Regions from separate parts of the Streptosporangium sp. NPDC051022 genome, predicted to be linked through region 2. Evidence: predicted binding sites of a transcription regulator. Region 2 holds the regulator's gene; the other holds the start of a gene.

Region 1 (15,064 bases), on a different contig from region 2:
CCCGTCGCCCAGTTCGCGCTGGCACTGGTCGCGCTGTGGATCCCGGCGCTGGTCAACCTGAGCGGCGTGCAGAACATCGGCGCCTTCGCGCTGGTCACGACGGTGCTGAAGTTCATCCCGCTGATCTTCGTCGCGGTGGTCGGCCTGTTCTTCATCAGGGGCGGCAACTTCGGGTCGTTCAACGCGACCGGGGGCAACTGGATCGGCGCCCTGTCCACCGCGGGCGCGCTCGCGCTGTTCATCTACTCGGGCGTCGAGAGCGTCACCATCGCGGCCGACAAGGTCAGGGACCCCGCGCGCAACATCGGCAGGGCCAGCGTCTACGGCGTGCTGATCTGCGCCGCGATGTACATGCTCAGCACCGTCGCCATCTTCGGCACGGTCCCGCACGAGGCGCTCGTCAACTCCAAGGCCCCGTTCGCCGACGCGATCAACAACATGTTCGGCGGAAGCATCGGCGGCGGCATCATGGCCGCCTGCGCGATCGTCTCCGGCATCGGCGCCATCAACGGCTGGACCATGCTGGTCGCGGAGATGCCGATGGCCGCGGCCAGGGACGGCCTGTTCCCGGGCGTCTTCGCCAGGGAGTCGCGCCGCGGCGCCCCCTGGGTCGGGATCATCGCCGGCACCGCGCTGACCTCGCTGGTCGCGCTCTACAACTACTTCGGCACCACCAACGGTTTCGACAAGATCCTGCTGATCGCCACCTTCACCACGGTCATCCCCTACTTCTTCTCCGCGTGCGCCCAGCTGTTCTGGCTGGTCACCGGCGCCCGCGCGGTCAGCGGGGCCCGGCTGGGCCGCGACCTCGCCATCACCGCCGTGGCGATCCTGTTCGGCTTCTGGATGACGTACGGCGCGGGCATGGAAGCGATCTTCATCGGCTTCCTGATGCTCCTGGTGGGCATCCCCGTCTACATCTGGACCAAGGCCAAACGCGGCGAGTACGGCCCCAGGGAGAAGGCCCCCGTCTCCGTCCGGGAACGTTCCCGCTGACGGCGCCCCGTCAAGCACAACCACGTCAACGACGACGAAGGAAGAGAAATGGCTTTTCACGTCGACTCAGAGGTGGGCCGGCTCCACCGGGTCCTGCTCCACAAGCCCGAGCTGTCCCTGAAGCGGCTCACCCCCTCCAACAAGGACGACTTCCTCTTCGACGACGTGCTGTGGGTACAGCGCGCGGTCGAGGAGCACGAGGAGTTCCAGCGGACGCTGCGCGAGCGCGGCATCACCGTCTACATGCTGGCCGACCTGCTGCGCGAGACCATCGACATCCCCGACGCCCGCAAGTACATCCTCGACCACGTCATCGACGAGCGCTTCTTCGGGCCGATGGCCGTCGACGCCCTGCGCAACGCGCTGGACGCGATGGACTCGGCCGACCTCCAGCTCTACCTGACCGGGGGGATCACCAAACAGGAGCTCGTGGACCGGGGCACCGACCCCAAGAGCCTGGTCTTCCACACCCTCGCCCCCGAGGACTTCGTGCTGCCACCGCTGCCCAACCACCTGTTCACCCGCGACACCTCCTGCTGGATCTACGACGGCGTCTCCATCAACGCGATGAAGAAGAAGGCCCGCCAGCACGAGACCGTGAACTACGAGGCCATCTACCGCTACCACCCGCTGTTCGCCTCGGGGTTCGGCAGGCCCGACGAGGGGGGCTTCAACCTCTGGATGCCCGGCATGGCCTCGGCTCCCGCGACCATCGAGGGCGGCGACGTGCTCGTCCTGGGCCGGGGCGCCGTACTGGTCGGGATGAGTGAGCGCACCCAGCCGCAGGCGGTGGAGATGCTCGCGCGGAGCCTGTTCCACAAGGGCGCGGCCAAGAAGATCATCGCGCTGAACATGCCGAAGGCGCGGGCGTTCATGCACCTGGACACCGTCATGACCAACGTGGACGTCGGGGTGTTCACCAAGTTCGCCGGGCTGGGCATGCTGCCCTCCTACACGGTCGAACCGGGCGACACGGAGAAGGAACTCAAGATCACCGATCACGCCCCCGAGGACATGCACCGGGCCATCGCCCGGGCCATGGACATGGACGAGATCAGGATCCTCACCCCGACCCAGGACGTGTACGCGGCCGAGCGCGAGCAGTGGGACGACGGCTGCAACGTGCTGGCCGTCAGCCCCGGGGTGGTCGTCGCCTACGAGCGCAACACCACCACCAACAACTACCTGCGCGCCAACGGCATCGAAGTGATCACCATCAGGGGCAGCGAACTCGGCAGGGGCCGCGGCGGCCCCCGGTGCATGAGCTGCCCCCTCGAGCGCGACGGCATCTGATCTCCTTCGACGGGGGGCGTCAACATGGCATTCAACCTGCGCAACCGCAGCTTCCTGAAGGAACTCGACTTCACCCCGGACGAGTTCAGGTTCCTGATCAAACTGGCGGCCGAGCTCAAGGCCGCCAAGTACGCCGGGAGCGAGGAACCCAGGCTCAGGGGCAAGAACATCGCCCTGATCTTCGAGAAGACCTCGACCCGCACCCGGTGCGCGTTCGAGGTCGGCTCCCACGACCAGGGCGCCCACGTCACCTACCTGGACCCGAGCGGCTCCCAGATGGGCCACAAGGAGTCGGTGAAGGACACCGCGCGGGTCCTCGGCCGGATGTTCGACGGCATCGAGTACCGGGGCAGCAAGCAGTCCGACGTCGAGGAGCTCGCCGCCTACTCCGGCGTCCCGGTCTGGAACGGCCTGACCGACGACTGGCACCCGACCCAGATGCTCGCCGACATGCTCACCATGCAGGAGCACAGCGACAAGCCCCTGCACGACGTCGCCTACGCCTACCTCGGCGACGCCCGCAACAACATGGGCCACTCGCTGCTGGTCACCGGCGCGATGCTTGGCATGGACGTGCGGCTCGTGGCGCCGGAGGCGCTGTGGCCCGACGACTCGGTCGTCAAGCCCGCCAGGGACCTCGCCGGGGAGACCGGGGCCAGGATCACCATCACCGACGACGTGGCCAAGGGCGTCCAGGGCGTGGACTTCCTCTACACCGACGTGTGGGTCTCCATGGGCGAGCCGAAGGAGGTGTGGGAGGAGCGCATCAAGCTGCTCATGCCGTACCAGGTGAACGCCGGGGTGGTCGAGGCGACGGGCAACCCGAGGGTGAAGTTCATGCACTGCCTGCCGGCCTTCCACAACCGGGAGACCACGGTCGGCGAGGACCTGTTCCGCAAGACCGGCCACGAGGCGCTGGAGGTCACCGAGGAGGTCTTCGAGTCGCCCCGGTCGATCGTCTTCGACCAGGCCGAGAACCGGCTCCACACCATCAAGGCCGTCCTGGTCGCGACCCTGGGAGAGTGAACATGCGCGCCACCTTGACCACCGAGGCACCCGCCCGCCCCACGGCCGCGGGAGGCTGACCATGCGCGTCCTGGTCGCCCTGGGAGGCAACGCGCTGCTGCGCCGGGGGCAGAAGCCCGACGCGGAGACCCAGCGGGAGAACGTCCGCGTCGCCGCCGCCTCACTGGCGCGGCTGGCCGAACGGCACGAGCTGATCATCACGCACGGGAACGGCCCCCAGGTGGGCGTGCTGGCGCTGGAGAGCTCCAACGACCCCAACCTGGCCCGGCCCTACCCCCTCGACACGATCGGCGCCGAGACACAGGGGATGATCGGCTACTGGCTGCTGCAGGCGCTGCAGAACGCGCTGCCGGGACGGCAGGTCGCCGCCACGATCAACCAGACGCTCGTCTCCGCGGTCGACCCGGCCTTCGACAACCCGACGAAGTTCGTCGGCCAGGTCTACGAGCAGGCGGAGGCGGAGAAACTGGCCATGGAGTACGGCTGGACCGTCAAGCCCGACGGGCAGTACTGGCGCAGGGTCGTTCCCTCCCCCGCCCCGCAGCGGGTCGTGGAGACCCGGCTGCTGCGCCGCCTGGTCCGCGACGGCGTCGTGACGATCTGCGCGGGCGGCGGCGGCGTCCCGGTCATCCGCAACGACAAGGGACAGCTCCAGGGCATCGAGGCGGTCATCGACAAGGACCTGACCGCCTCCGTGCTGGCCGAGGCGCTGGAGGCCGACGTCCTCATGGTCCTGACCGACGTGCCGCGGGTCGCCAGGCACTTCGGCACCCCGCAGCAGGAGGAGATCTCCCACACCACGCCGCACCAGCTCCGCGCCGAGAGTTTCCCCGCCGGTTCCATGGGGCCGAAGGTCGAGGCGGTCTGCCGGTTCGTCGAGACGACCGGCGACATGGCCGCGATCGGCCGTCTGGACGAGGCCGAACGGATACTGGAGGGCAGGGCCGGCACCATCGTCACCCCGAACGCCACCTGGCCGCTGGCCAGCACCCTGTGACCGAGGGCCCCCTCGCGTTCCGGCGGGCGGGGGCCGGGTAGTCCCCCCGGCACGACGGATCATCGGCACACCAGTCCAGTCGAGGGGGGCACCACATGGTTTCCGTGGCACAGCGGCTGTTCCGCACCAAACCCGCCGAGCAGATCATCGCCGAGGGCGGGCACGGTGAGGGCGGCGAGTTGCGCCGGACCATGACCCTGTGGCAGCTGACCCTCTTCAGCGTCGGCGCCACGCTCGGCACCGGCATCTTCGTCATCCTCGGCCAGGCCGTGCCGAAGGCGGGACCGGCGGTGGTCGCCTCCTTCGTGCTGGCGGCGATCACGGCCCTGTTCTCGGCCCTGTCCTACGCCGAGCTGGCCGGGACCATCCCGGTCTCCGGGTCGTCCTACTCCTACGCCTACGCGACGCTGGGCGAGCTGGTGGCGTGGGTGTGCGGCTGGTGCCTGATGCTGGAGTACGCCGTCTCCGTCGCGGCGGTCGCGGTCGGCTGGGGCGAGTATCTCAACCACTTCCTCCGCGACCTGTTCGGCTGGCAGCTGCCGAACGCCATCACCCACTCCCCCGGCGACCAGGGCGGCGTGATCAACGTCACCGCGATCCTGATCGTCCTGCTGGCCACCTGGCTGCTGCTGCGCGGCGCCTCGGAGAGCGCGACCGCGAACGCGGTCTTCGTGCTGATCAAGATCGCGGTGCTGGCGTTCTTCTGCGTGGTGGCCTTCAGCGCCTTCGAGAGCGGCAACCTGACCCCCTTCGCCCCGCTGGGCGCCGCCGGGATCACCGCCGCCGCCTCACAGGTCTTCTTCTCCTACATCGGCTTCGACGCGGCCTCGACCGCGGGTGAGGAGGCCAGGAACCCCAAGCGCGACCTCCCCCTGGCGATCCTGTTGTCCCTGGTCATCGTCACGGTCGTCTACGTGCTGGTGGCGCTGGCCGCCGTCGGCGCCATGCCGTGGCAGGAGTTCCACCCGGAGAGCACCGAGGCCAGCCTCGCCCTGATCGCCGACCGCGCGACCGGCGCGACCTGGGCGGGCGTCATCATCTCCTTCGGCGCGGTCGTGGCGATCGCCAGCGTGGTCCTCACCGTGCTGTACGGCCAGACCCGCATCCTGTTCGCGATGTCGCGCGACGGCCTGATACCGAAGATCTTCGAGAAGGTCGACCCGCGCCGCCAGGTCCCGATCGCCAACACGCTCATCGTGGCCACCTTCGTCTCCGTGCTCGCCGGGTTCATCCCCCTGGGCCAGCTCGCCGAGGCCACCAGCATCGGCACCCTGTTCGCCTTCGCCATCGTCAACGTCGGCGTGCTGGTGCTCCGCCACACCCAGCCCGATCTGCCCCGCAGCTTCCGGACGCCGTTCTTCCCCCTGACGCCGGTCCTCGGGGTGATCCTCTGCGTCGTGGTGATGCTGGGACTGGCCGGGATCACCTGGCTGGCCTTCGCGCTCTGGCTGGTCGTCGGCCTGCTCGCCTACTTCCTGTACGGCTTCCGCCACTCCCGTCTCAACCGGAGCGTCCGATGAAGATCGAACACATCCTCGCCGGGTTCGTCCCCGGCGCCCGCGGGCAGGACGGGCTGGCCCTGGCCGTGCTGATGGCGCGGCGGGCGGGGGCCAGGCTGACGGTCGCCCACGTCCACGTGCCGGCCTGGCCGACACCGGGCCCCGGAAAGATCGACGCCGAATGGCGGTCCTACGTGGCCGAGCAGACGGCCGGAATCCTGGAACGGGCGCGCGACTTCATGGCGGATATTACGGACATTTCGGTCGACTACCTCTCACAGCCCAACCGGGGCAGCGGGCGCGGCCTGGTCCAGCTCGTCGGCAGGGTCAAGGCCGACGTGGTGGTCATCGGGTCGGCCCCCGGAGGAGGGCGGGGCCGCATCCGCATCGGCAGCACCGCCGACCAGCTCCTGCACGCCTCTCCGGTGCCGGTCGCCCTGGCCCCCCGGGGATACGGCGAGCAGGGGTCGCCGGAGCTGCGGAGGCTGACCGTCGCCTACCGGCGCGACCCCGGCTCCGACGAGGCCGTACGGCAGGCCTTCGAGCTGGCCGCGCAGGTGGACGTGCCGCTGCGCCTGATCACCCTCGTCGTGAGCGGTAGGCGGCAGGCGAAGGTCGAGGAGGAGATGCTCGGCCGGCTCAGGGAGCAGGTGGCCGCCGACCTCGAGGAGATCACCCGGGGACGTGTGCGGGTGGACGTCGGGGTGCTGGAGGGCAGGGACGTGGCCACGGCACTGGCGCGCGCCGACTGCGAGGGCTCCATCTTGATCTGCGCCTCCAGCGAAACGGGGCCTCTGCGCCGGGTCTTCCTCGGCGACGTCTCCTTGAAGATCATACGCTCGGCACCGTGCCCGGTGATGATGTTGCCCAGGAATCCCCCCGCCAAGCCAGGGTCCGCCGAGAAGCTCGGGAAACCGTGATGATTCACTATCCGCGAGGGGACAAGCACGGCGTTTGAGGCGGACCACATCGGATCGGATTCGACCTCTTTTTTCCAATCAGCTTGACCTTAGGCGCCCACAGCTTTACCGTCACTGTCCGTAACCACACCTCGCGACGTTACCGGGTAAACCCCAACGCTTCGGTCACCGAAGGTGCCTACCCCAGGCGCCTTCCCGGTGAAAGGGGCATAAGTTGCGAGGGAGCACAATCAAGTGAAAGCAGTACATAACAGAGCCGGGGGGCCACACGATGCCGTCTGAATACGCCAAGTCGCTGGGTGCAAGACTCCGTGCGATCCGCACCCAGCAGGGCTTGTCCCTGCACGGAGTCGAAGAGAAGTCCCGCGGCCGCTGGAAGGCCGTTGTCGTCGGCTCCTACGAGCGTGGAGACCGCGCGGTGACGGTGCAGAAGCTGGCCGAGCTGGCGGACTTCTACGGGGTTCCGGTCAATGAACTACTGCCCGGTGGCAGTGCGCCGAGCCCGCTCGGCCCGACGCCGAAGCTTGTCATCGACCTTGAGCGTCTTGCCCAGCTCCCGAAGGAGAAGGCAGGGGCGCTGGCCCGCTACGCGGCCACCATCCAGAGCCAGCGTGGTGACTACAACGGCAAGGTGCTGTCCATCCGCCAGGAGGACCTGCGCTCCCTCGCCGTGATCTATGACAAGTCCCCCAGCGAGCTCACCGAGGAGCTCATCACCTGGGGTGTCCTGGACCCCGAGGCACGCCGGGCCGTCGAGTCCTTCTGACGGCCTGTCCGGTCGTGGGTACGCTCCGGTGTATCCCACGACCGGAAATCTTGCTCTCTCGTTAGAACATGACCTGCATCCCGCCACGGGTGACGATCGCTGTGGTAGGAAAAGGCAAACATGGCATTTAACGAGATGTGGTGGACATGGCCCGGGGAGGGGATCGGCATGATCACTCTCAAGCACGCCCGAAGAGCCGTCTCGACGCCCTCAAGGCGTCGCTGGGATCGACCAAGACGCGGGCCTTTCTTCGGCTGCTGACCTCCATCGGGGCCACCAGGACGCAGGACACGCTCAGGCTGCTGCCGTTCGTCGTCATGGCCGTGGTGGCCCTGATCGACTTCGGTTCGGGCCCGACGTTCGGCCTGCTGCCCCTGCTGGCCCTCGGTCCCGCCTTCGCCAGCGTGGCCTGCGGCCTGGCCAGGACCACGGTGGCCGGGGTCATCGCCCTGGCGTTGTGCGTCGCGCTCGGCCTCTACAACGACATCCTCTGGACGCCCCGCACCAACATCACGATGGCCGCCATCCTCGGCGTCACCGTGGCCAGCGTGCTGGCCAGCGCCGGGCGGCTCCGGCACGAGCGCCAGCTCGCCGACGTCCGCTCGGTGGCCGAGGCCGCCCAGCGGGTGCTGCTGCGGCCGGTGCCCCGCAGGGCGGGACCCGGGATCGGGGTGGCCGTCTCCTACACCTCGGCCACGGCCGAGGCCCGCATCGGCGGTGACCTGTACGAGGTGGTGACCACTCCGCACGGGGTCCGGATCATCGTGGGAGACGTCCAGGGCAAGGGCCTGGAGGCCGTGGAGACCGCGGCGGTGGTGCTGGGTGCCTTCCGGGAGGCCGCCCACGACGAGGCCAAGCTGCAGGGCGTGGTGACCCGGCTGGAGAACGCGCTGACCCGGGAGCTATCCGGCGAGCAGTTCGTCACCGCCATCCTGGCCGAGATCACCGAGATGGCCGACAACACCGAGATCGGCGAGGGCACCTCCATCACCGTCATCAACTGCGGGCACCCGGCCCCGATGGTGCTGGCCGCGGACGGCGAGCGGTGGTTCGCCGATCCGCCGGACGAGGCGCTCCCGCTGGGCATGGTCTCGCTGAAGGCGAGTGAGGCCGTGCCGCACCAGATCCCGTTCGAGCCCGGCGACCAGGTCCTCTTCTACACCGACGGGGTCATCGAGGCCCGCAATGGAACGGGCCAGTTCTATCCGCTGCAGGCCAGGGCGCACCTGCTGGGCGGCACCGACCCTCAGCTGGCCCTGGACGCCCTCCGCGCCGACCTGCTGCGCCACGTGGGCAGGCCGCTGGGCGACGACGCCGCCATGCTCCTGCTGCGCCACCGCGCCGCAAGCTCCGCGGCCTCGGCCGCCTGATCCGGGAACCGGCCCGGGCGCGCCCGAGCCCGCGACACCGTCAGGTGTCGCGGGAAGACACTCCTAACCGGCCATGGGGACCCGGGCCGGCAGTGTGGGCTGGGTGGGCACGCCGAGCAGGTTCTCCACCGTGGTGACGAACCTCTCCGCCTCGGAGATCAGCTCCTCGGCGTCCCTGGCCGTGACCATCCGGGTCATCCCCGCCTCGGCGGCGGCCCGCTTGGTCGCGCTGACCTCGAAATAGGGCGCCCAGTCGGCGAGCCGGGGCTCGGCCTCGGGCAGCAGCTCCCAGGCGCTGCGCAGGCGGCGCCTGCGGCCGTCCATGGGACGCGGCCGTGCGGCCAGGACGGCGGCGGCCGCCCTGAGCGCCGCCAGGTGGGCGGCGACGTAGCGGGTGGCGGGGGTGCGTGCGGCGCACGCCTCCTCGAGGTGGTCGCGCGCGTCGGTCAGGTGCGCCCGCACCGTGGTCGAGAGCCGGGGCCCATCGGAATCGCTGAGCCGAGGGGTCATGTGCTTCAGCCTCCTTGGTCGCAAGCGGCTCCCGGCGTTTTCACCGGTCAGGTCAACGTTCGCAGACCCCACCGACAAATCCGCCGGGCGGCCGGACGAGGAGCTTCCCCTCTCCCCGTCCGCCCCGGCCCGGCCGATCGTCGTCGCCGACGACACGGGCGAAGCCGACCACCCTGGACGTGAGCCGCGAGTCTCACGTCTTCACATCGAACATAAATTCGATCACTTATCGTGTCAAGCAAACCACGAACAAAAGTTCGATCCTCCTGAAAGACGCAAAAGCCCCGGGAGACCAGGGTCTCCCGGGGCTTCCACCTGCCGTTGTCCGTCCGCCACCGCGCGGCCGCTCCGCCCGCGCCGCCCGGTCCGAGCGCCGCCCGATCCAAAGCGCCATCCGGTCCGGAGCGCCGTCCGATCCGCGCCGGACGGCGGAAGGCCGGACGGCGCGGGGCCCGGCGGCTAACGGACGAACTTGCCGCGCACGTGCACCGGCACCCCCGTGCCGAGCAGGCCCGGCAGCACCGCCGCCACGTGCATCGGCAGCCGCACACAGCCGTGCGAGGCCGGGGCCAGCGGCACCGACAGCGCGCCGTGGAAGGCGATGCCGCCGTTGAAGAAGATCGGGTTGTACAGCTGGCCCAGGTAGGACTTGTGCCAGCCGCTCCTGCGCCAGGTCGTCTTGAAGTCACCGGTCGGCGTGCGGGCGTCGCCGCAGAACTTCTGGGTCTTGCCCTGCCAGGTGGCCGTCTCGCAGTACGGGATCCCGCTGCCCGAGGAGGTGTGGCTGATCAGCTTCACCTGACCGCCGACGTAGAGGACCATCACCTGCTGGGTGAGGTTGACCTCGACCCGGGTCGGCTTGCCGTTCGGCACCAGCACCCTCGGGCTCCGCGGAGCCTCTAGAGCGTTCCAGGTTCTGCGGGTCACGGTGCTCGTCGGCGGAATTCCGTTGACCTTCTGGAAGGCCCACAGAGCGGTCAGGGTCGTCCCGCCGTACTGGCCGTCGATCTTGCCCGGCTGGTAGCCGAGCTCCTGCAACCTCGTCTGGAGCGCCTTGACCACGCTTCCCTTGGCCCCCAGCCTGAGCGTCTTGCCGGGCGCGACGAACGCGGGCGTCTCGGCCTTGGCCGAGGCCGCCGGGGCCGTCGCGGTGACGGCCTGGGCGTTCGCGACGCCGGGTGAAGACACAAGCGACGACAGGAACACGGCCCCCGCCGTCATCAGCGCGGCCGCTCCGAGCCGCCGTTCAACCCCCACTGAAATCATCCCCTCGTAGTACCAAAGCCCAGACCACGGACCATAGCGCACCGTCCTCCAAAGCCCCAGTAAGGGTTATGAAGCGGTAATCAACGGTCAACCTGTTTAGAGTGACCGCGTGCCAGAAAAGTTGCATCCCAATATCGAGAAGGTCGCCGCCGTCCTGCGCGAACACGACGTCCCCGGCGAGATCGTCGTGTTCGCCGAAGCCACCCCGACCGCCGCGACGGCGGCGGCGCAGCTCGGCTGCGAGGTCGGCGCCATCGCCAACAGCCTGATCTTCGACGCCGACGGAGAACCGCTCCTGGTGCTCACCAGCGGCGCCCACCGGGTGGACACGGGCCTGGTCGCGGAGACGGTCGGGGCGGCGAAGGTGAAACGTGCCGCCCCCGACTTCGTGCGCGCGGCCACCGGCCAGGTCATCGGCGGCGTCGCCCCGGTGGGCCATCCCGCTCCGATCAGAACGCTCGTCGACGTCTGGCTCGGCAGGTACGAGGTGGTCTGGGCGGCCGCCGGTCACCCGCACACGGTCTTCCCGACCTCCTTCGCCGAACTCGTCCGCGTCACGGGCGGGGTCGCGGCCGAGGTGGAACGGTGACCGTCCCCCGGTGGCGCCGGCGGTACCGGCGCTGAGAGCTCCGGCCTCGGCCCGCGGGGCCGTGATCCCTCGCCGGGCGGCGCGGCCCCACCGGCCGCCCGGCGCGCGAGGAAGCCGGCACGCCATCGGCAGGTGCCCGACTCTCCAGAGGTTCGAGTCGTCCTTCAGGGGGTCCGCCGGGCGGGCCCGGCCGGACGCAGGCCCTCGACGGGCGCTTCGGATGTTTCGCGCTCCTCGGCGTACGCGGATCAGGGTGATGTGGGCCGGAGCTTTTCGAGGGCCTCCCGCATCGAGGCGGCCGCCTCCGGGGTGAGCATGGGGTGCGAGTGGATGTCGAGGAGGATCACCGCCAGCTGGTGCGCCCCCTCCGGGCTGAACAGGTCGACGCCCAGGCTCCGGGAGAGGTGCCGGTGGAGGAGCGGTACGGCCAGCGCCATCGCGGTGCCCACCGCCGCGCGGGCCCCGCGTCCGGCGAAGGGCGGGTCGGGACGGTCCCTGTCGACCTCTTCGAGCCATTCCTCGCTCATCCGCACCATCTCGTCGAACAGCGGTTCGGCCCACCCCTCGGCCAGGGCACGGGCGAGGTAGCGCCGGTAGGGGCCGAGCGCGGCCAGCGCGGCGGCGACCGGGTTCACCTCGACGGAGACGGGGACGGCGCGCGCCTCGTCGTTGAGCCTGCGGACCTCCTTGACGAGGAACTCGTCACAGGCCTCGCGCAGCGCCTGCTTGGAGCCGAAGTGATGGCGCACCAGCCCGGAGGACACCCCGGCGGTCTCGGCGATCCCGCGAATCGTCGCCCGCTCGAACCCGTGCTCGCCGAAGTGCCGCAGCGCGGCGTCCCTGATCCGGGCGCGAGCCGTCAGGTCCTCGAAGTCCGCCTCGATCCTCGCCACCGCCGGCCTTTCCTGTCCACACGTATATCTGACCATCTTATGGAAAAAGAAACTACACATGCGTGTAGTGACTGTCCAGTCACCCGGCGGCCGAGTCCGCGCCCGCCGTCGCACCGCGCCGGCCCGCGGGCGGAGCACGGAGGGTGCGAGAAGGCAGGAAACACCAGAAAAAGCATGGAAAGATCCGCTTTCCATATCGAGATATGCCAAATATGTGAAAATCCCGCACGTCACTTTGGCACCTTTGAACAGTTCGCATGACACCGCTGCTGCTAGGGTGCGTTGCGTGATCGGACTGCGACGGGTCAGCCCCGACGAGTTCACCGCGGAACTCGACGCGGTCCTCGACGTCTACACCGCGGCGATGCTCCCGCCGGCCGACCAGATCACCGGGCGTAAGGCGATCATGCGGAACCACGCCGCCCACACCGGGTTCACCTGCCTGTTCGCCGAGCGTGCCGACGGAAGACCGGTGGGGGTCGCCTACGGCTTCCACGGCGAACCCGGCCAGTGGTGGCACGACATCGTCCGCCACGCGCTGGCCGAGCGGAACGGCGAGGCCAGCGCGCGGGGCTGGCTCGGCGACGCCCTGGAACTGGCCGAGATCCACGTGCACCCCGACTATCAGGGCAAGGGCGTCGGCCGGGCGATGGTCACCGGCCTGTGCGAGGACCGCCGCGAACGCACCGCCGTACTGTCGACCCGCGACCAGGCGACCGCGGCCCGCCATCTCTACCGCAGCGTCGGCTTCGTCGACCTGCTCACCCGGTTCGTCTTCCCCGGCGGCTACGAGCACTACGCGATCGTCGGGGCCACGCTCCCGCTGCCGGACTCCGCCGGGCGCTCCGACCGACCGGCGGGGTCGGCCGGGTCGGCCCGCTGACCGGTCAGACCGCCAGCTGGGCCGTCCTCGGCGCGACGTCCAGGGCCTGGAAGACCTCGCGCGTCGCGCTGGAGCGGTTGAAGGTGATGAAGTGGATGCCGGGCGCGCCCTCGGCGAGCAGCGTCTGGCACAGCTCGGCGGCGTGCTCGATGCCCAGGCTGCGCACCGCGGCCGGATCGTCGGCGACGGCCTCGAACCGCGCCGCGACCTCGGGCGGGAACGGCGCGCCCGACAGCTGCTCGGACCTGGCGATCGTGCTCATCTGGGTGACGGGCATGATGCCGGGGATGATCGGCGTGTCGCAGCCCTTGGCCGCCACCCGGTCGCGCAGCCTGAGGTAGTCCTCGGCGCGGAAGAACATCTGGGTGATGGCGTAGTCGGCGCCCGCGCGGCACTTACGCACGAAGTGCTCGGTGTCGGCCTCGACCGAGGCCGACCGGGGGTGCTTGTAGGGGAAGGCGGCCACGCCGACGCAGAAGTCGCCGGACTGGCGGATGAGCCGGACCAGTTCCTCGGCGTACAGCACGCCCTCGGGGTGGCGGATCCACTCCCCCGTCACGTCGCCGGGCGGGTCGCCCCGCACTGCGAGGATGTTGCGCACGCCCGCCCCGGCGAACCTGCCGACCAGGTGGCGCAGCTCGCGGAGGGAGTGGTTGACGGCGGTGAAGTGGGCGACCGGGGTGAGCGTGGTCTCGTGGGCGAGCCGCTCCACGATCTCGACCGTGCGGTCCCGGGTGCCGCCGCCGGCGCCGTAGGTGACCGAGACGAAGGTGGGACGCAGGGCCTCCAGCTCCCGGATGGCGCGCCAGAGCTGTCGCTCCCCCTCATCCGTCTTCGGGGGGAAGAACTCGAATGAGAAGGACCGGCCACCGGCGGCGAGGAGCTCGCGGACGGTGGGCACGCGATCGGGAAGGATTGACGGGCGACCCAGAGCCATGACCCTAGGGTACTGGCCGCCCGACGAGCCGCCACAACCGTGATCGGCCCAATGTGGTCACCTTCCGGCATCGTCCGGGCAACCCCGGGGCCCGGTCCGGCCGTCTTTCGGACATCTCCGGATATCCGTACGGACATCCTCCGGACATCCCCGGAGCCCTCCCCGGCGTCCTCGACGCCCAGCCGGGACGGCCGTCCGGAAACCTCCCCCGCACGGGTCCCGTGGCCTCCTCACCTCCTATGGGGCATCCGCGGACAGAACCCCATCCTCCGGGCCGATAATCTCGGTGCATGACCGCTTCCGCAGCCGCGCTCGACACCATCCGTTCCGAAGTGGATCGCTCCCTCAGGGAGTTCGTCGACCGGCAGCGCCCCCAGGTCAACGCCCCCGAGCTCGCCCCGCTGCTCGCCGCGGCCGAGGACTTCCTGGCCGGCGGCAAGCGGCTGCGGCCCGCGTTCTGCTACTGGGGCTGGCGCGGAGCGGGCGGCGGCGACGACCCCGCCGTCTTCACCGCCGCCGCGTCGCTGGAGCTCCTCCAGGCCAGCGCCCTGGTGCACGACGACCTGATGGACGCCAGCGACCTGCGCAGGGGCATGCCGTCGGCTCACCGCAGGTTCGAGTCACTGCACGAGAAGGCGGGCTGGCGCGGCTCGGCCGAGCAGTTCGGGCAGGGCGCGGCCATCCTGCTGGGCAACCTGATGCTCATCTGGTCCGGGGAGATGTGGCGTGGCAGCGGCCTGCCCGAGGAGTCGCTGGCCGCGGCCCGGCAGGTCCACGACCACATGCGCACCGAGCTCATGTGCGGGCAGTACCTCGACCTGCTGGAGCAGGCGCACGGCGCCAACACCTTCGAGAGCGCGCTGCGGGTCGCCCTCTTCAAGAGCGGCAAGTATTCGGTCGAGCAGCCGCTCAGGCTCGGCCTCGTGCTGGCCGCGCGGGGGCGCGAGCCGTGGATCGACCGGCTCTGTGAGGAGTACGGCCGCTCCGTCGGCATCGCCTTCCAGCTCCGCGACGACATCCTCGGGGTGTTCGGCGACCCGGCGGAGACCGGCAAGCCCGCCGGGGACGACCTGCGGGAGGGCAAGCGGACGATGCTCATCGCCCGCACGCTCGCCGCGG
Region 2 (15,064 bases):
CGATCCGTGGAGTGCTCTGTGGAGAATCCTGACACCTCATCGCCAGACGAATGTTAGGTTCCGCCCATGGGGATCGGGACCGTCGCCGCCGGCGTCGTCGGCGTGGGGATGTGTTCCGCCGACGGGCCGTCCCCCACGGCCGGGACGATCTTCGCCGCCCGGGATGAGCCCGGGCGGCGGACGGTCTCGCACCGGACCGGCCGGGCCGTAGGTGGTGTGGCGGGATCGGCAAACCGAACACGGTTCTATTGGGGGCTGGTGTGACTGTTTCGCTGTCGGACATCGACCTGTCGGACGTCGCCTTCTGGGAGCGGCCGATGGCCGAGCGAGAGGCCGCCTTCGCGCTGCTGCGCGCCCAGCCCGCCCCGGTCAGGTTCGCCGAGCCCGACATCGGCTTCGCGACCCCCGGGACGGGCTACTACGCCCTGGTGAGACACGCCGACATCGTCGAGGCCAGCCGCAACCCCGAGATCTTCTGCTCCGGCCGGGGCGCGACCGCGATCCACGATCTGGGGCCCGAGTTCGGCGAGTACTTCGGGTCGATGATCAACATGGACGATCCCCGGCACGCCAGGCTGCGCCGGATCGTCTCCCGGACGTTCACCCCCAAGATGATCAAACAGTTCGAGGAGAGGGTGCGGGGCGAGGCGGCCCGGATCGTGGACGACCTGATCGCCAAGGGGCCCGGCTGCGACTTCGTCACCGAGGTGGCCGCCCGGCTTCCCTTGAAGATCATCTGCGACATGATGGGCATCGGCGCCGAGCACTACCGGACCGTGTTCGAGGCCTCCAACGTCATCCTGTCCGGGGGCGACCCGGAGTTCATCGAGGACGTCGACCGCGCCGCCGAACTGCTCCTCAGCGCGGGACAGCGGCTGCAGGACCTCGTCGTCTCCCTGGTCGCCCAGGGAGACGACACGCTCATCACCGCGTTGACCAGCGCCAACATCGACGGTGAGAAGCTGACGATGCGGGAGCTCGGCTCGTTCTTCATCCTGCTGGTCGTCGCGGGCAACGAGACCACCCGCAACGCCATCTCGCACGGCCTGCGGCTGTTCACCGAGAACCCCCGTCAGCGCGCCCTGCTCCTGGAGGACGTCGAGGGCCGCCTCCCCGGCGCGGTCGAGGAGATCGTCCGCCTGGCCTCCCCGGTCGCCTGGATGCGCCGCACCCTCACCCGCGACCACGAGATGAACGGTCACCTGTATCACAAGGGCGACAAGGTGCTGCTCTACTACTGGGCGGCCAACCGTGACGAGGCCGTCTTCACCGATCCCTACCGCTTCGACATCCTGCGGGCGGGAGGCGCTCACGTGGCCTTCGGCGGCCCGGGGCCGCACTTCTGCCTGGGCGCCCACCTGGCCCGCCGCGAGATCATCGTGATGTTCCGCGAACTGTTCACCCGGCTCCCGCACATCCGCTCCGTCGGTGAGCCCGTCCGTCTGCGCTCCAGTTTCCTCAACGGCATCAAGCGCCTCGAATGTGACTTCTGACGCGCTCCATTGACGTAAGTGGTCGCTTGCGAAAATGATTGACGGCATGAGCGGAACGCCGGCCGGGCGGAAGGAGATCACCTCCACCGCCGACTTCGACCTGTCGGATCCCACCTTCTGGGCCAGGCCCATGCGGGAGCGGGAGCACGCATTCCGGCTCCTGCGAGACCTGGAGCACCCGGCCTTCTACGAGGAGATGGACGTCCCCTACGCGCCGAAGGGGCCCGGCTACTACGCGCTGGTCAAGCACGCCGACATCCTGGAGGTCAGCCGTAACCCCGAGGTGTTCTGCTCGGGCGACGGCGGGGCGACCAACATCCCGGACATGCCGCCCGAGTTCACCGAGTACTTCGGGTCGATGATCAACATGGACGATCCCCGGCACGCCAGGCTGCGCCGGATCGTCTCCCGGACGTTCACCCCCAAGATGATCAAACAGTTCGAGGCCGACGTCGAGGCGGCGTCCTCGCGCATCGTGGACGACCTGATCGCCAAGGGGCCCGGCTGCGACTTCGTCGCCGAGGTGGCGGCCAGACTGCCCCTGAAGATCATCTGCGACATGATGGGCATCCCGGAGAAGGACTACGGCTTCGTCCTCGACCGCTCCAACCTGATCCTCGGCGGCTTCGACCCCGAGTACGGCGGCGACGACATGACCACCGTGGCGGAGAAACTGCTGACCGCCGGGATGGAGCTGCAGGGGCTCGTCCAGGACCTCGCCGCGCACCGCCTCGAACACCCCACGGGCGACCTCATCTCGTCCCTGGTCAACGCCAACATCGACGGCGAACGGCTGACCGCCCAGGAACTCGGCTCGTTCTTCATCCTGCTGGTCGTCGCGGGCAACGAGACCACCCGCAACGCCATCTCGCACGGCCTGCGGCTGTTCACCGAGAACCCCGGCCAGCGCGCTTTGCTCCTGGAGGACGTCGAGGGCCGCCTCCCCGGCGCGGTCGAGGAGATCGTCCGCCTGGCCTCCCCGGTGAACTTCATGCGCCGCAAGGTCACCAGAGACCACGAGATGAACGGCCGGCTCTACCGCCGGGGCCAGAAGGCCGTCCTGTACTACTGGGCGGCCAACCGCGACGAGAGCGTCTTCCCCGACCCGCTGCGCTTCGACATCCTGCGCAGCCCCAACCCCCACGTCGGGTACGGCGGGCCCGGCCCGCACTTCTGCCTGGGCGCCCACCTGGCCCGCCGCGAGATCACCGTGATGTTCCGCGAGCTGCTCCGGTGCCTCCCCCGGATCGAGGGCGGCAGGCCGGAACGGCTCCACTCCAGCTTCATCAACGGCATCAAGCACATGGAGTGCACGTTCTGAAGGCTACGAGGAAACGGCCTGGATCGACTTGAAGACGGTGTTGATGTCCGGCAGCAGTTCCTTCTTGCTGTCGGGCACCGACATGTAGACGACCGAGGGCAGGTCGGCGCCGGTGCTCACGATCGCCACGACAAGGGTGGTCTTCGAGTCGCCCGCGGTGATCTCGTAGGCGGCGAGCTGCCCCGGCAGGCCGTTGACGGACAGCGGCTGCTGGGCGGTCTTGCGGGCGATGTTCCCCTCGGGGAAGAACTTCTTGCGCGCGCCCAGGGCCACCGCGTTGATCACCGGGGCCAGGTTCTCCGGCGAGGTGTACTTGTCCTTCAGACGAGGTGACAGCACGCCCGACATCAGCTGGGCGAACTGCGCCCTGCCCGCCGAGTCCGTACCGGCGGGAACGTACTGGCGGGTGGTGAAGCCGTAGACCGTGGGCACGGTCCGGCGCTGGTCCTCCCGCCAGGGGCCGCCGAGGTGCGGCACGCTGATCGCCGCCGCCTGGTCGGAGACGATGCCGGAAACCGGCGAGGCCTTGCCGGGGAAACGCGGCAGACGCCCGATCGTCTGGGACTTCACGGGCTTCTTCGGAGAGGCGGAGGGCTTGGCCTGCGGAGTGGGCTCCTCCTTGCTGGGGGCCAGCGGTCCGGCCATGAACGCCCAGATCAGCGCGCCGACGAGCGCGATCACCACCGAGCCCGCGAGCGCGAAGACCCAGACGGGCCTGCCCTGCCCGTCGAGATCGTCCTCGTCCCCCATGGCCTGGTAGTTGTCGCCGAAGACCGTGTCCCACAGCTCCTGCTGGCGCTCGGGCGGCGGGGTCTTCGGGCCGCTGATCTGGCCCGCGGTGACGAACGGCCGGTAGGGGTCGGAGGGGTCCTGGCTCAGGTGGTGACCCGGCTGGCCCTGCGGGTGCTGCCCGGGCTGTCCCGGCTGGGGCTGGCGGCCGGGGCCGGGCTGCTGAGCCTGTGGCGGGTAGACGAGGCCGCCGGGAGGCGGTCCCGGAGGCACGTCCTGAGCGGGGTACGCGCCCGCCTGGGGCATCCCGTACGGCTGGGGCGCTCCCGGGGAGGGCGGCGCCCCGGCGGGGGCCTCCGGCGCGGTGGTCGAGGCCAGGGCCCACAGGGCGGGATTGTTCGGCACGCCGAAGCCGCCCGGCGTGCCACCGTTGCCGAAAGGAGCCCCGCCGTCAGGGGAGGCACCGTTGGCGGCGGAAGCCTCCCCGAAGGGAGTCACGGGGGACTGGACGGGAGGCTGGGCGTTCCCCCAGGAGGGGGAGAGCGGGTTCTGCGCCTCGGCGGCCGCGGGCGGCCACACGGCGTTGTCCGTGGGGACGCCGGACGGCCGTCCGGCGCCGTCGCCCGGGGTGGCGGACGGCCATCCGTTGTCCGCGACCGGGATGGAGGGAGACCACACGGCGTTGTCCGCGGCCGGGGTGGTGGACGGCCACCCGTTGTCCGCCGGGGTCGCGGACGGCTGCCCGGCGTTCGCGGCGGGAGCGGTGGAGGCGGTGGGCGGCCACGCGGTGCCGTCCGCCGGGGTCGCGGACGGCCAGGTGGCGCTCGCGGCCGGAGGCCACACGGCGTTGTCCGTGGCCGGGCCGGTGGACGGCCAACCGGCGTTGTCCGCGGCGGGGGTGGTGGATGGCCAGCCGGCGTTGTCCGTGGCCGGGGTGGAGGGAGACCACACGGCGTTGTCCGCGGCCGGGGTGGTGGACGGCCAGCCGGCGTTCGTGGCGGGGGACGCGGACGGCCAGCCGGCACCGCCGGTCTGGGCGGGCGTCGGCCACACGTCGCCGCCGCCGCTCGCCTTCGACGCCGAGAGCGAGGCCCCGGGCTCCCGCGAGGGGAGCGGCGGGACGTCCCACGACTCGGTGCCGGCCGGTGCGCCGTCCTGCTGCGGCTCGTCGTCGTACTTCGGCGGGGTGAAGGCGTCCGCCCAGCTGCCGTCGGTCCCGTCGGCCAGGGGGGTACTCGCCGCGGAGGCGCCCGCCTGGGGCACCGCCGAGGGGGAAGCGCCCGCCTGGTCCCAGCCGCCGCTCGTCTGCGGGGTACTCGTGTGGCCCCAGCCGCCGCTCGTCTGCGGGGTACTCGTGTGGCCCCAGCCGCCGCTCGTCTGCGGAGTGCTCGTGTGATCCCAGCCGGTGCCCGTCTGCGGAGTGCTCGTGTGGCCCCAGCCGCCGCTTGTCTGCGGGGTGCTCGCCTGGTCCCAGCCGTTACCGGAGGAGGACCGGGAGGAGTCGTCGGCGGCCTTGTGGCCGTTACCGGCCGGAGCCGAGGCGGCACGGTCCCAGCCCTCGCCCGGCGAGGAGACGGCGGCCTGGTCCCGGCCGTCCTGGAAGCCGCTCTGGGACATCGCCTGCTCCCAGCCGCCGTTCGGGGACGGGGCGGCCTGCTCCCAGCCGCCACCGCCGGACGTCCCCGCCGGGGAGGCACTCGTCTGGTCCCAGCCGGTGCCCGGCCGGGTGGCGGCGGCCTGGTCCCAGCCGGTGCTCGTCTGCGGGGTGCTCGTGTGCTCCCAGCCGCCGCTCGTCTGCGGGGTGCTCGCCTGGTTCCAGCCGTTGCTTGTCTGTGGAGTGCCCGTCTGGTCCCAGCCGTTGCCGGCGGAGGAGCCCGAGGAGTCGTCGGCCGGCTGGGGCCGGTCCGGGGAGAGCGGGGGGAAGGGAAGGCGAGGAGAGGTGCCAAGGGAGTCGTTCGCCCACGTGGGCGTCGGTTCCGCCGCCTCCGGCCACGCCGGAGGCAGGTGGGACTGGCTGGACTGCTCCGAGGCCATGACTGCCTTACCTCCCGCATGGGTGCCCGAATTATGAGTATTGGGCATGGTCTCACGTGAGACAGGGGCGTTCGCAGGGAAACCGGAGAACGCCCCCCTGAACTGGAGTCCTGTGGGGTCGGTTGGTGGATCCTGCATCGGCAGGCCGACCTCCGAGGGATCCGGGCCCTGCCCCGGCTCGACTGAGTGTGCCACGGTGAGAAGAGTAAACTGACGGGACATGCGAGGTCACAACGGATGTGTCCGTACCGGGTCTCGCTCTCTCCCGGACACGTGAGAGTTCCCATTGTGCTGAACCTCTGTGCGGGTGTCTCCCCTTTGCTGTGATCGGGGCTGTTTTCCCAGGCCACGAATATGACTTGCGGACTGCGATAGTCTTGGCCTATGCGTGCCGCGACCCTGCTGCTTATCGGGCCGCATCGGCCTTCTCGGCGTTAGACGCCTCGCCGGTGCGGCTGCCCTTCGCGTGAGCGAAGGGTTTTTCTATTGGGCCGGATGGGTCAGATCATCTGCGCAGACGTATACCGAGGGAAGATTGACGTGAGCGAGCGAGCCGACATGCAGAGCGACGAGCAGCACTACGACCCGCAGACCCTGCAGGTCAAGTGGCAGCGGCGGTGGGAGGAGCTGGACCCGTTCCGCGCCTCGGACGACCCCGCCGACACGCGTGAGCGGCGCTACATGCTCGACATGTTCCCCTATCCCTCCGGTGACCTGCACATGGGCCACGCCGAGGTGTTCGCCATCGGCGACGTCGTCGCGCGTTACTGGTTCCAGCGCGGTTACAACGTGCTGCACCCGATCGGCTGGGACTCCTTCGGCCTGCCGGCGGAGAACGCCGCGATCAAGCGCAACGCGCACCCGGCCGAGTGGACCTACGCCAACATCGAGACCCAGGCCAACTCCTTCAAGCGCTACGCGGTCTCCTTCGACTGGTCGCGCCGTCTGCACACCAGCGACACCGACTACTACAGGTGGACGCAGTGGCTGTTCATCCGCTTCTTCGAGCGCGGGCTGGCCTACCGCAAGGGCGGCCTGGTCAACTGGTGTCCCAACGACCAGACCGTGCTGGCCAACGAGCAGGTCAAGGACGGCAAGTGCGAGCGCTGCGGCGCCGAGGTCGTCCGCAGGGAGCTGACCCAGTGGTACTTCAAGATCACTGACTACGCCGACCGGCTGCTGGACGACATGGCGCAGCTGGAGGGCGGCTGGCCGGAGCGCGTGCTGACCATGCAGCGCAACTGGATCGGCCGGTCCGAGGGCGCCGACGTCAACTTCGTGATCGAAGGCCGCGACGAGCCGGTCACGGTCTACACCACCCGCCCCGACACCCTGTACGGCGCGACCTTCTTCGTGGTCGCCCCGGACTCCTCGCTGGCCGAGGAGATCGTTTCCGAGGACCGGCGCGAGGAGTTCGCGGCATACCGGGCCGAGGTGGCCAAGCTGTCCGACATCGACCGGCTGTCGACCGAGAAGGAGAAGACCGGAGTCTTCCTGGGCCGCTACGCCGTCAACCCGGTCAACGGTGAGCGCATGCCGATCTGGGCGGCCGACTACGTGCTGTCCGACTACGGCCACGGCGCCATCATGGCGGTTCCCGCGCACGACCAGCGCGACCTGGACTTCGCCCGCAGGTTCGGCCTGCCGGTGCGGGTCGTCGTCCACACCGGCCTGGCCGACCCCGGCGAGACCGGCGTGGCCACCGCGGGGGAGGGCTCCCTGGTCAACTCGGGCCCGCTGGACGGCCTGTCCAAGACCGAGGCGATCCATAAGATCATCGAGGTGCTGGCCGAGCGCGGCACCGGCAGGGCGACGGTCAACTTCCGCCTGCGCGACTGGCTGCTGTCCCGTCAGCGCTTCTGGGGCTGCCCGATCCCGATCATCCACTGCGCCGACTGCGGCGAGGTCCCGGTGCCCGACGAGCAGCTGCCCGTCACCCTGCCCGACCTGCGCGGTGAGGCCCTGGCGCCCAAGGGGGTCTCCCCGCTGGCCTCGGCGGACGACTGGGTCAACGTCTCCTGCCCCAAGTGCGGGGGCTCCGCCAGGCGCGACACCGACACGATGGACACCTTCGTCGACTCCTCGTGGTACTACCTGCGTTACGTGGACCCCGGCTACGAGGGGGGCCCGTTCGACGTGGAGAGGGTCCGCAAGTGGGGGCCGATCGACCAGTACGTCGGCGGTGTCGAGCACGCCGTGCTGCACCTGCTGTACTCGCGCTTCTTCACCAAGGTCCTGTACGACATGGGCATGGTCGACTTCACCGAGCCCTTCCTGCGCCTGCTGAACCAGGGACAGGTCATCAACCAAGGCAAGGCGATGTCCAAGTCCCTGGGCAACGGCGTCGACCTGGGCCAGCAGATCGACGCCTACGGCGTGGACGCGGTCCGGCTGACCGTGGTGTTCGCCGGTCCGCCCGAGGACGACATCGACTGGGCCGACGTCTCCCCGGCCGCGTCGCAGAAGTTCCTGGCCCGTGCCTTCCGCGTCATGGCCGAGGCCGGTGCGGCCTCCGCCCCGGGCGCCGACTTCGCCACCGGGAACCTGGAGCTGCGCAAGGTGGTCCACCGGACCATCGACGAGGTCACCAAGCTGGTCGACTCCCACCGCTTCAACGTCGCCGTCGCCCGCATGATGGAGCTGACGACCGCGGCCCGCAGGGCCATCGACTCCGGGCCCGGCGCCGCCGACCCGGCGGTGCGTGAGGCCGCGGAAACCCTGGCGGTCATGCTGTCGCTGGTCGCGCCGTACGCCGCGGAGGAGGGCTGGGAGCGGCTGGGGCACCCCGCCTCGGTCGCCACGGCCGGTTGGCCCGTGGCGGAGCCCGTGCTGCTGGTCCAGGACTCCGTCACGTGTGTCGTGCAGGTCGCGGGCAAGGTCCGTGATCGCCTGGAGGTCTCCCCGGAGATCTCAGACGCCGACCTGGAGGCCCTGGCCCTGGGGTCGGAGAGGGTTCAGGCCTTCCTGACGGGCGAGCCCCGCAAGGTCATCGTCCGCGCTCCCAAGCTGGTCAACATCGTCCCTTGACATCCTCTCCGTCCTAATGGATGGAGATTCCCGTCTGCCGCGTGTGCGGCTTCGGGTGGGTTACCGCTTCGCCGCGCGGTGCCGGGACAGGTCCCGGTCCTACCCGCGCTCCACGGTCGTTTAGCCTGTCCGCCTGCCCGGCGGCCAGAATGTTGATCGCCGCGTTGACATCCCGGTCGTGGACCGCCCCGCACGGGCAGCTCCACGACCGGATGTCCAGTGGCATCGACGTGGCGACGGTCCCGCATGCCGAGCACAGCCTCGACGATGGGAACCACCTGTCGATCCTCCCGAAGTACCTGCCGTATCTCGCGGCTTTGTACTCCAGCATTGCGACGAACTGTGACCAGCCCGCGTCGTGCACCGACTTCGCCAGGCGGGTACGGCCCAGACCGGACACGCACAGGTCCTCCACGTACACCGCTTGGTTGTCGCGGATCAACGTGGTGGACTGTTTGTGTGCCCAGTCGCGGCGTGCATCGGCCACCCGGGCGTGCGCCCTGGCGACCCTGACGACGGCCTTCTTACGGTTCGCCGAGCCCTTCTGCTTGCGGCTCAGCGCCTGCTGCGCCTTGCGGAGCTTCTTGGCCGCGCGGCGCAGGAAACGCGGATCGCCGATCTTCCGGCCGTCGGACAGCACCGCGAAGTGAGTGCGTCCCAGGTCGATGCCTACCTCGTCCGGCGTCTCGGGCAACGGCTCGGCTGAGGTCTCGACCACGAACGACGCGAAGTACCGGCCGCAAGCGTCCTTGACCACCGTCACCGATGACGGATCGGACGGCAGCGGGCGCGACCAGCGAACCGGAACGTCCCCGATCTTCGGCAGACGCAGCCTCCCGCCCGCCGTGATCGCAAAGCAGGCGTTCTTCGTGAATCGGATCGACTGCCGGTTGTCCTTACGGGAGCGGAACCGGGGTGGGGCGACCCCGCGGCCCTTGCGCCTGCCGGTGACCGAGGCGAAGAAGTTCCTGAACGCGGTGTTCAGGTCGGCGAGTGCCTGCTGCAGAATCACCGCCGACACCTCGCCGAGCCACGCCCGCTTCGGGGTCTTTTTGGCCTGCGTGATGACCCGCTTGGACAGGTCCCCATCCGAGATGTACGGCAACCCGGCATCGCGGGCGTCCTGCCTCATGCGCAGCCCGTCGTTGAACACCACCCGCGCGCACCCGAACGCCCGCGCCAGCGACTCGCGCTGACCGGCGCTCGGGTAGAGACGGAAGTTGTACCGCAGCTGCACGCCATGATCCTAGCTTTGGGTGATGGTCGCACTACGGAAACGCTAAAACCGGTAGGCATGATGCTTTTGCCCTGCATGCCCCTTTGGTCTTCATGACGAAGTCCCGGCATCGGATATTCACCGGACCTCACCTGGATTCGCCGGATCGGTGGGTAGCGCTTCGATCAGTATCCTGCGCCGGTGCATCGAGCAGCGGAACCGTTCAGCTCAGGGCACGCCCGGGCTCGGCGGTCCTTCCATGCGGGCCTTCACCCCCGGTCTGAAAGCCGGAGCACTGGCCCGCAATTCGGCGGATGTCGTCTTCGCCTCCGACCCAGAACGTGCTCAGAGGATGACCGGGCAGACGGATGTGCCGCCGGAAATCCCTCTCTTCATCCGTGGTGGTGCTGACGATGAGGCTGAGGCTGACATTGATCCTGTAGTGCTCCCTGTCCAGACAGAGATGTCCACGGGGCAGTTGATCGTCGAGGAGCGCAAGCGTCTGCACGAATGGCTGGGTGGCGCGAGACGTTCGCTGGAGAACCTTGAAGAGCTGGGCAATAGAGTGTCGTTTCCGCCACTTCTCGGCTCGCCGGAGGAGTGGCTGGATCTCCAGCACAGGGCCTTCGAAGTGCTCGAGTTCATCCAGCGCAACCGAACCGGCGGGCCGGAGGATGACGAAGAGGAGTAGGTCTGGTTTTTTCCTGTGGACTGTGAAGCCGGATTCCGAGGGCAAGTGGGGTTCGGCTGTACAGCATCGCAGGAGAAAAAGCCGGATAGCCCAGGGCTGGTCAGGGTGCTGGAGCTGTACCTCCCCGAAATCCTCTTGAGGCCGGGTCTTTCACGTTCCGGATCGGGGTGAGGTCTTCTGAGCGAGGCGGAAGATACAAGATGCCGAGATAGGAGATCCTCAGTGAGGCCGCAGGGGTACGGAAACAACTGAGGAGCGGTCCCCTGTTATGGGACCGCTCCTGCGGTGAGTCGTCTCGAGGCCACCGCCGCCGATCTCAGAGCTTGCGCAGCACCGCCACGACCTTGCCCAGGACGGTGGCCTCGTCGCCGGGGATGGGGTCGTAGTTCGCGTTGTGGGGGACCAGCCAGACGTGGCCGTCCTTGCGCTTGAAGGTCTTGACCGTGGCCTCACCGTCGATCATCGCGGCGACCACGTCGCCGTTGTCGGCCACCGGCTGCTGGCGGACGACCACCCAGTCGCCGTCGGCGATCGCGGCCTCGATCATGGAGTCGCCGGTCACCTGGAGCAGGAAGAGCGTTCCCTCGCCGACCAGCTGCTTGGGCAGGGCGAAGACGTCTTCGACGCTCTCCTCGGCGAGGATCGGCCCGCCGGCCGCGATCCGGCCGACGAGCGGCACATAGGCCGCGGTCGGGCGGCTGACGGAGGTCTCGTCGGCGTTGGCGTCGGGATCCACCCACAGCACCGGCTCGCCGGGCAGGCGCACCTCCAGCGCGCGGGGACGGTGCGGATCACGGCGGAGGTAGCCCTTGCGCTGCAAAGCCGTCAACTGGTGCGACACGCTGGAGGTGCTGGTGAGCTGCACCGCCTCGCCGATCTCCCGCATGGACGGCGGGTAGCCGCGCTGCTGCACCGAGTCGCGGATCACCTCAAGGATCTTGCGCTGCCTGGGGGTGAGGCCAAGGGAGTCACGCCTGCGCACCGCCAGGTCGCTGACGGCCGAACCGTTCTCGTCATGCTCGCTCATGCGGTCTCCTCGCTCCCGGTCTGTATTGCTTACGTCGCACACAGCGACCGTACCCTCGCCGAAGATCATACTCAAACAATTGTTCGAAGCGTCCTCGAAATCGGCGGCGGCGTGGTGTACAACATCGTACGGGAGTTCGATCGACATCGTGTTCGATTCGCCGATCTTTCTTCGACATGTGTTCGGCCAGGTCGAGGGGGCGGGGGCAGCGTGAAGGCGACCAAGACGACGACCAAGACGACCAAGACGACCAAGATGGCCGGGGTGACCGGGGTGACCGGGGCGACGGCTGGGGCGGCGAGCGGGGAGGCGGCCGCGGGGACCGCCGTGTGGGCGGCCGGGCGGATGACCGAGGGGGTGGCCGGGAGGGTGCCCGCTGCCCGGCGTGAGGTCGCGGGAGGGGCTGTGCGGAGGGCCCCGGGGAGACCCGTGGGGAAAGTGGCGAGAGGGGCCGCCGTGAGGACGGCGGGAGGCTCTCCGGGGAGGGCCGGGGGCGGTCCTGCGGGGAGGCCGGCCGGGAGGGGCGGCGTAAGGAGGTCGGGAAGGCCGGCGGGAGCGGGCTCCCAGAAGGGGGCGCGGCGGTCCGCCCCGCCGATCCGGCTCACCCGGAGGGGGAGGGTCGTGGTGATCGCGATGCTCACGCTCCTCACCCTCGGGGCCCTGTGGGTCGGCGCCCGCATCGACGGGGCCTCCGCGCTCGAGCCTCGCGACCGCGAGGGGCTGCCGTGGGTCGTGGTGCGCGGAGGTGACACGCTCTGGGGGATCGCGGAGGCCATGACGACGGAGCGTGACGCCGCCTCGGCGGTCCGGCTGATAATGGACCTCAACGATCTGCCCGACTCCGTGATCCGGCCCGGTGCCCGGCTCTACCTTCCCGGTGACCCCGTCCGCTGACCGGACCCCCGGACAGGCCGCCCCGGGAGGCGACACGCCCGACTGCCGCCGGTGTGGCGCGCTGATCAGCGACTTCGTCTCCCGGGGTCTTCCCAACTTGCGTTCATGGGCCGACGCTCCTACGGTTGGACCACAACATCTAGTGGCTTCATCATTCTTCTCCACCATAGATTGTGTTCCTATTACCGCATCTCGACCATTCGAGGGGCGTGCGCGAGCGTCCCTCGCTGAGACCGCGGAGCAAGTGGAGTAACAAGGGAAAGGTGAGCCGCTAGGCAAGTCAAGGAGGCGACGCGCGTGCACTGTCCGTTCTGTCGTCATCCTGACACGCGGGTCATCGACAGCCGATCGACGGAGGACGGCGGTGCCATCCGCCGCAGGCGGACATGTCCGGAATGCGGGCGCAGGTTCACCACGCAGGAGACGGTGTTGCTCATGGTGAGCAAACGCAGCGGGGTGACCGAGCCGTTCTTCAGGGACAAAGTGATCGCCGGTGTCCGGCGAGCGTGCCAGGGACGCCCGGTCAGCGAGGACTCGCTGGCTCAGCTCGGACAGCGGGTCGAGGAGAGCATCCGCGCCACAGGATCGGCGGAGATCGCGGCCCACGAGGTCGGGCTGGCGATCCTGGGACCGCTCCGTGAGCTCGACGAGGTGGCCTATCTGCGGTTCGCCTCCGTCTACCGGGGCTTCGAGACCCTTGCCGACTTCGAGGCGGAGATCGAGCAGCTTCGCGCGGAACGTTCCGCCAGGCACGACTGAGACAGGCCCCGGGCGCCGGGGGACAGGGCGGCGCGTGGAAGTTGTCCGACTTGAGGGCTCTGTGGAGCCCCGGAAGGGGGATGTCATGACGGAGACGGTCAGCGGCGCAGCCGCGCGTGGGGGGAAGCGGTCGCGTAAGGGGCTGAAGATGAAGCGCATCTTCACCACGCCTGGGGTGCACCCGTACGACCAGGTGTCCTGGGAGCGTCGCGACGTCGTCATGACCAACTGGCGGGACGGCTCGATCAACTTCGAGCAGCGGGGTGTGGAGTTCCCCGAGTCCTGGTCGGTCAACGCCGCCAACATCGTGACCACGAAGTACTTCCGTGGCGCGGTCGGCACCCCGCAGCGGGAGTGGAGCCTCAAGCAGCTCGTCGACCGGGTGGTGGGCGTCTACACCAGGACCGCGGCGGAGGAGGGCTACTTCGCGACCGACGAGGACGCCGAGATCTTCGACCACGAGCTCAAGCACGCCCTGGTCAACCAGATCTTCAGCTTCAACTCGCCGGTCTGGTTCAACGTCGGCACCGCCTCGCCGCAGCAGGTCAGCGCCTGCTTCATCCTGGCCGTCGACGACCAGATGGAGTCCATCCTCGACTGGTACAAGGAAGAGGGTGTGATCTTCAAGGGCGGTTCGGGCTCAGGTGTGAACCTCTCCCGGATCCGCTCGTCGAAGGAGCTGCTCTCCAGCGGCGGTACGGCCAGCGGCCCGGTCTCCTTCATGCGCGGCGCGGACGCCTCCGCGGGCACCATCAAGTCCGGCGGCGCCACCCGCCGGGCGGCCAAGATGGTCGTCCTGGACGTCGACCACCCCGACATCGAGGAGTTCATCGAGACCAAGGCGCGCGAGGAGGACAAGGTCCGCGCGCTGCGCGACGCCGGGTTCGACATGGACCTGGGCGGCAAGGACATCGTCTCGGTCCAGTACCAGAACGCCAACAACTCCGTGCGCGTCTCCGACGAGTTCATGCGCGCCGTGGAGAACGGCGGTGACTTCGGCCTGCGCGCCCGCCTCACCGGCGAGGTCATCGAGAAGGTCGACGCCCGGGAGCTGTTCAGGAAGATGGCCACGGCCGCCTGGGAGTGCGCCGACCCCGGCGTCCAGTACGACGACACGATCAACGACTGGCACACCAGCCCGGAGACCGGCCGCATCACCGCCAGCAACCCGTGCTCGGAGTACCTCCACCTGGACAACTCCTCCTGCAACCTGGCCAGCATCAACCTGCTGAAGTTCCTGAAGGACGACGACTCCTTCGACATCGCGAACTTCGTGAAGATCACCGAGCTGATCATCACGGCGATGGACGTCTCCATCACGTTCGCCGACTTCCCGACCGAGAAGATCGACCGGACCACCCGGGCCTACCGCCAGCTCGGCATCGGCTACGCCAACCTCGGCGCGCTGCTCATGGCCACCGGCCACGCCTACGACTCCGAGGGCGGCCGGGCCATCGCGGGCGCCATCACCTCGCTGATGACCGGCGCCTCCTACCGCCGCAGCGCCGAGCTGGCCGCGGTGGTCGGGCCGTACGAGGGGTACGCCCGCAACGCCGACGCGCACAAGCGCGTCATGCGCAAGCACGCCGCGGCCAACGACGACCTGCGCACGCTGGACGGGATCGACAGGGCGATCCACACCGAGGCCTCCCGGCAGTGGGCCGACTGCCTCAGGCTCGGCGAGAAGAACGGCTACCGCAACGCCCAGGCCTCGCTGCTGGCGCCGACCGGCACCATCGGCCTGATGATGGACTGCGACACCACCGGCATCGAGCCCGACCTGGCCCTGGTCAAGTTCAAGAAGCTCGTCGGCGGCGGCTCCATGCAGATCGTCAACCAGACGATCCCGCGCGCGCTGCGGCAGCTCGGTTAC

What was found. The regulator LexA, encoded in region 2, represses DNA repair genes until DNA is damaged. The targets are predictions, from matches to a motif close to TCGAACANNTGTTCGA.
Region 1: the regulator LexA is predicted to act here: its motif matches at 9,623-9,638, upstream of AB0N02_RS31015 (SAV_6107 family HEPN domain-containing protein).

What each region holds. Positions count from the first base shown of each region.
Region 1 covers NZ_JBFBCF010000023.1:19,146-34,209, forward strand. The annotation lists gene AB0N02_RS30975 (amino acid permease) at 1-996, shown strand, start outside; gene AB0N02_RS30980 (arginine deiminase) at 1,045-2,289, shown strand; gene argF (ornithine carbamoyltransferase) at 2,314-3,315, shown strand; gene arcC (carbamate kinase) at 3,377-4,312, shown strand; gene AB0N02_RS30995 (amino acid permease) at 4,408-5,832, shown strand; gene AB0N02_RS31000 (universal stress protein) at 5,829-6,731, shown strand; gene AB0N02_RS31005 (transcriptional regulator) at 7,003-7,497, shown strand; gene AB0N02_RS31010 (PP2C family protein-serine/threonine phosphatase) at 7,644-8,867, shown strand; gene AB0N02_RS31015 (SAV_6107 family HEPN domain-containing protein) at 8,931-9,377, opposite strand; gene AB0N02_RS31020 (L,D-transpeptidase family protein) at 9,837-10,643, opposite strand; gene AB0N02_RS31025 (YbaK/EbsC family protein) at 10,753-11,232, shown strand; gene AB0N02_RS31030 (helix-turn-helix domain-containing protein) at 11,481-12,125, opposite strand; gene AB0N02_RS31035 (GNAT family N-acetyltransferase) at 12,412-13,008, shown strand; gene metF (methylenetetrahydrofolate reductase [NAD(P)H]) at 13,013-13,945, opposite strand; gene AB0N02_RS31045 (polyprenyl synthetase family protein) at 14,236-15,064, shown strand, end outside.
Region 2 covers NZ_JBFBCF010000019.1:68,660-83,723, reverse strand. The annotation lists gene AB0N02_RS27815 (cytochrome P450) at 318-1,493, shown strand; gene AB0N02_RS27810 (cytochrome P450) at 1,540-2,814, shown strand; gene AB0N02_RS27805 (hypothetical protein) at 2,818-5,577, opposite strand; gene leuS (leucine--tRNA ligase) at 6,136-8,604, shown strand; gene AB0N02_RS27795 (transposase) at 8,618-9,841, opposite strand; gene AB0N02_RS27790 (hypothetical protein) at 9,990-10,511, shown strand; gene lexA (transcriptional repressor LexA) at 10,828-11,538, opposite strand; gene AB0N02_RS27780 (LysM peptidoglycan-binding domain-containing protein) at 12,172-12,432, shown strand; gene nrdR (transcriptional regulator NrdR) at 12,730-13,191, shown strand; gene AB0N02_RS27770 (vitamin B12-dependent ribonucleotide reductase) at 13,277-15,064, shown strand, end outside.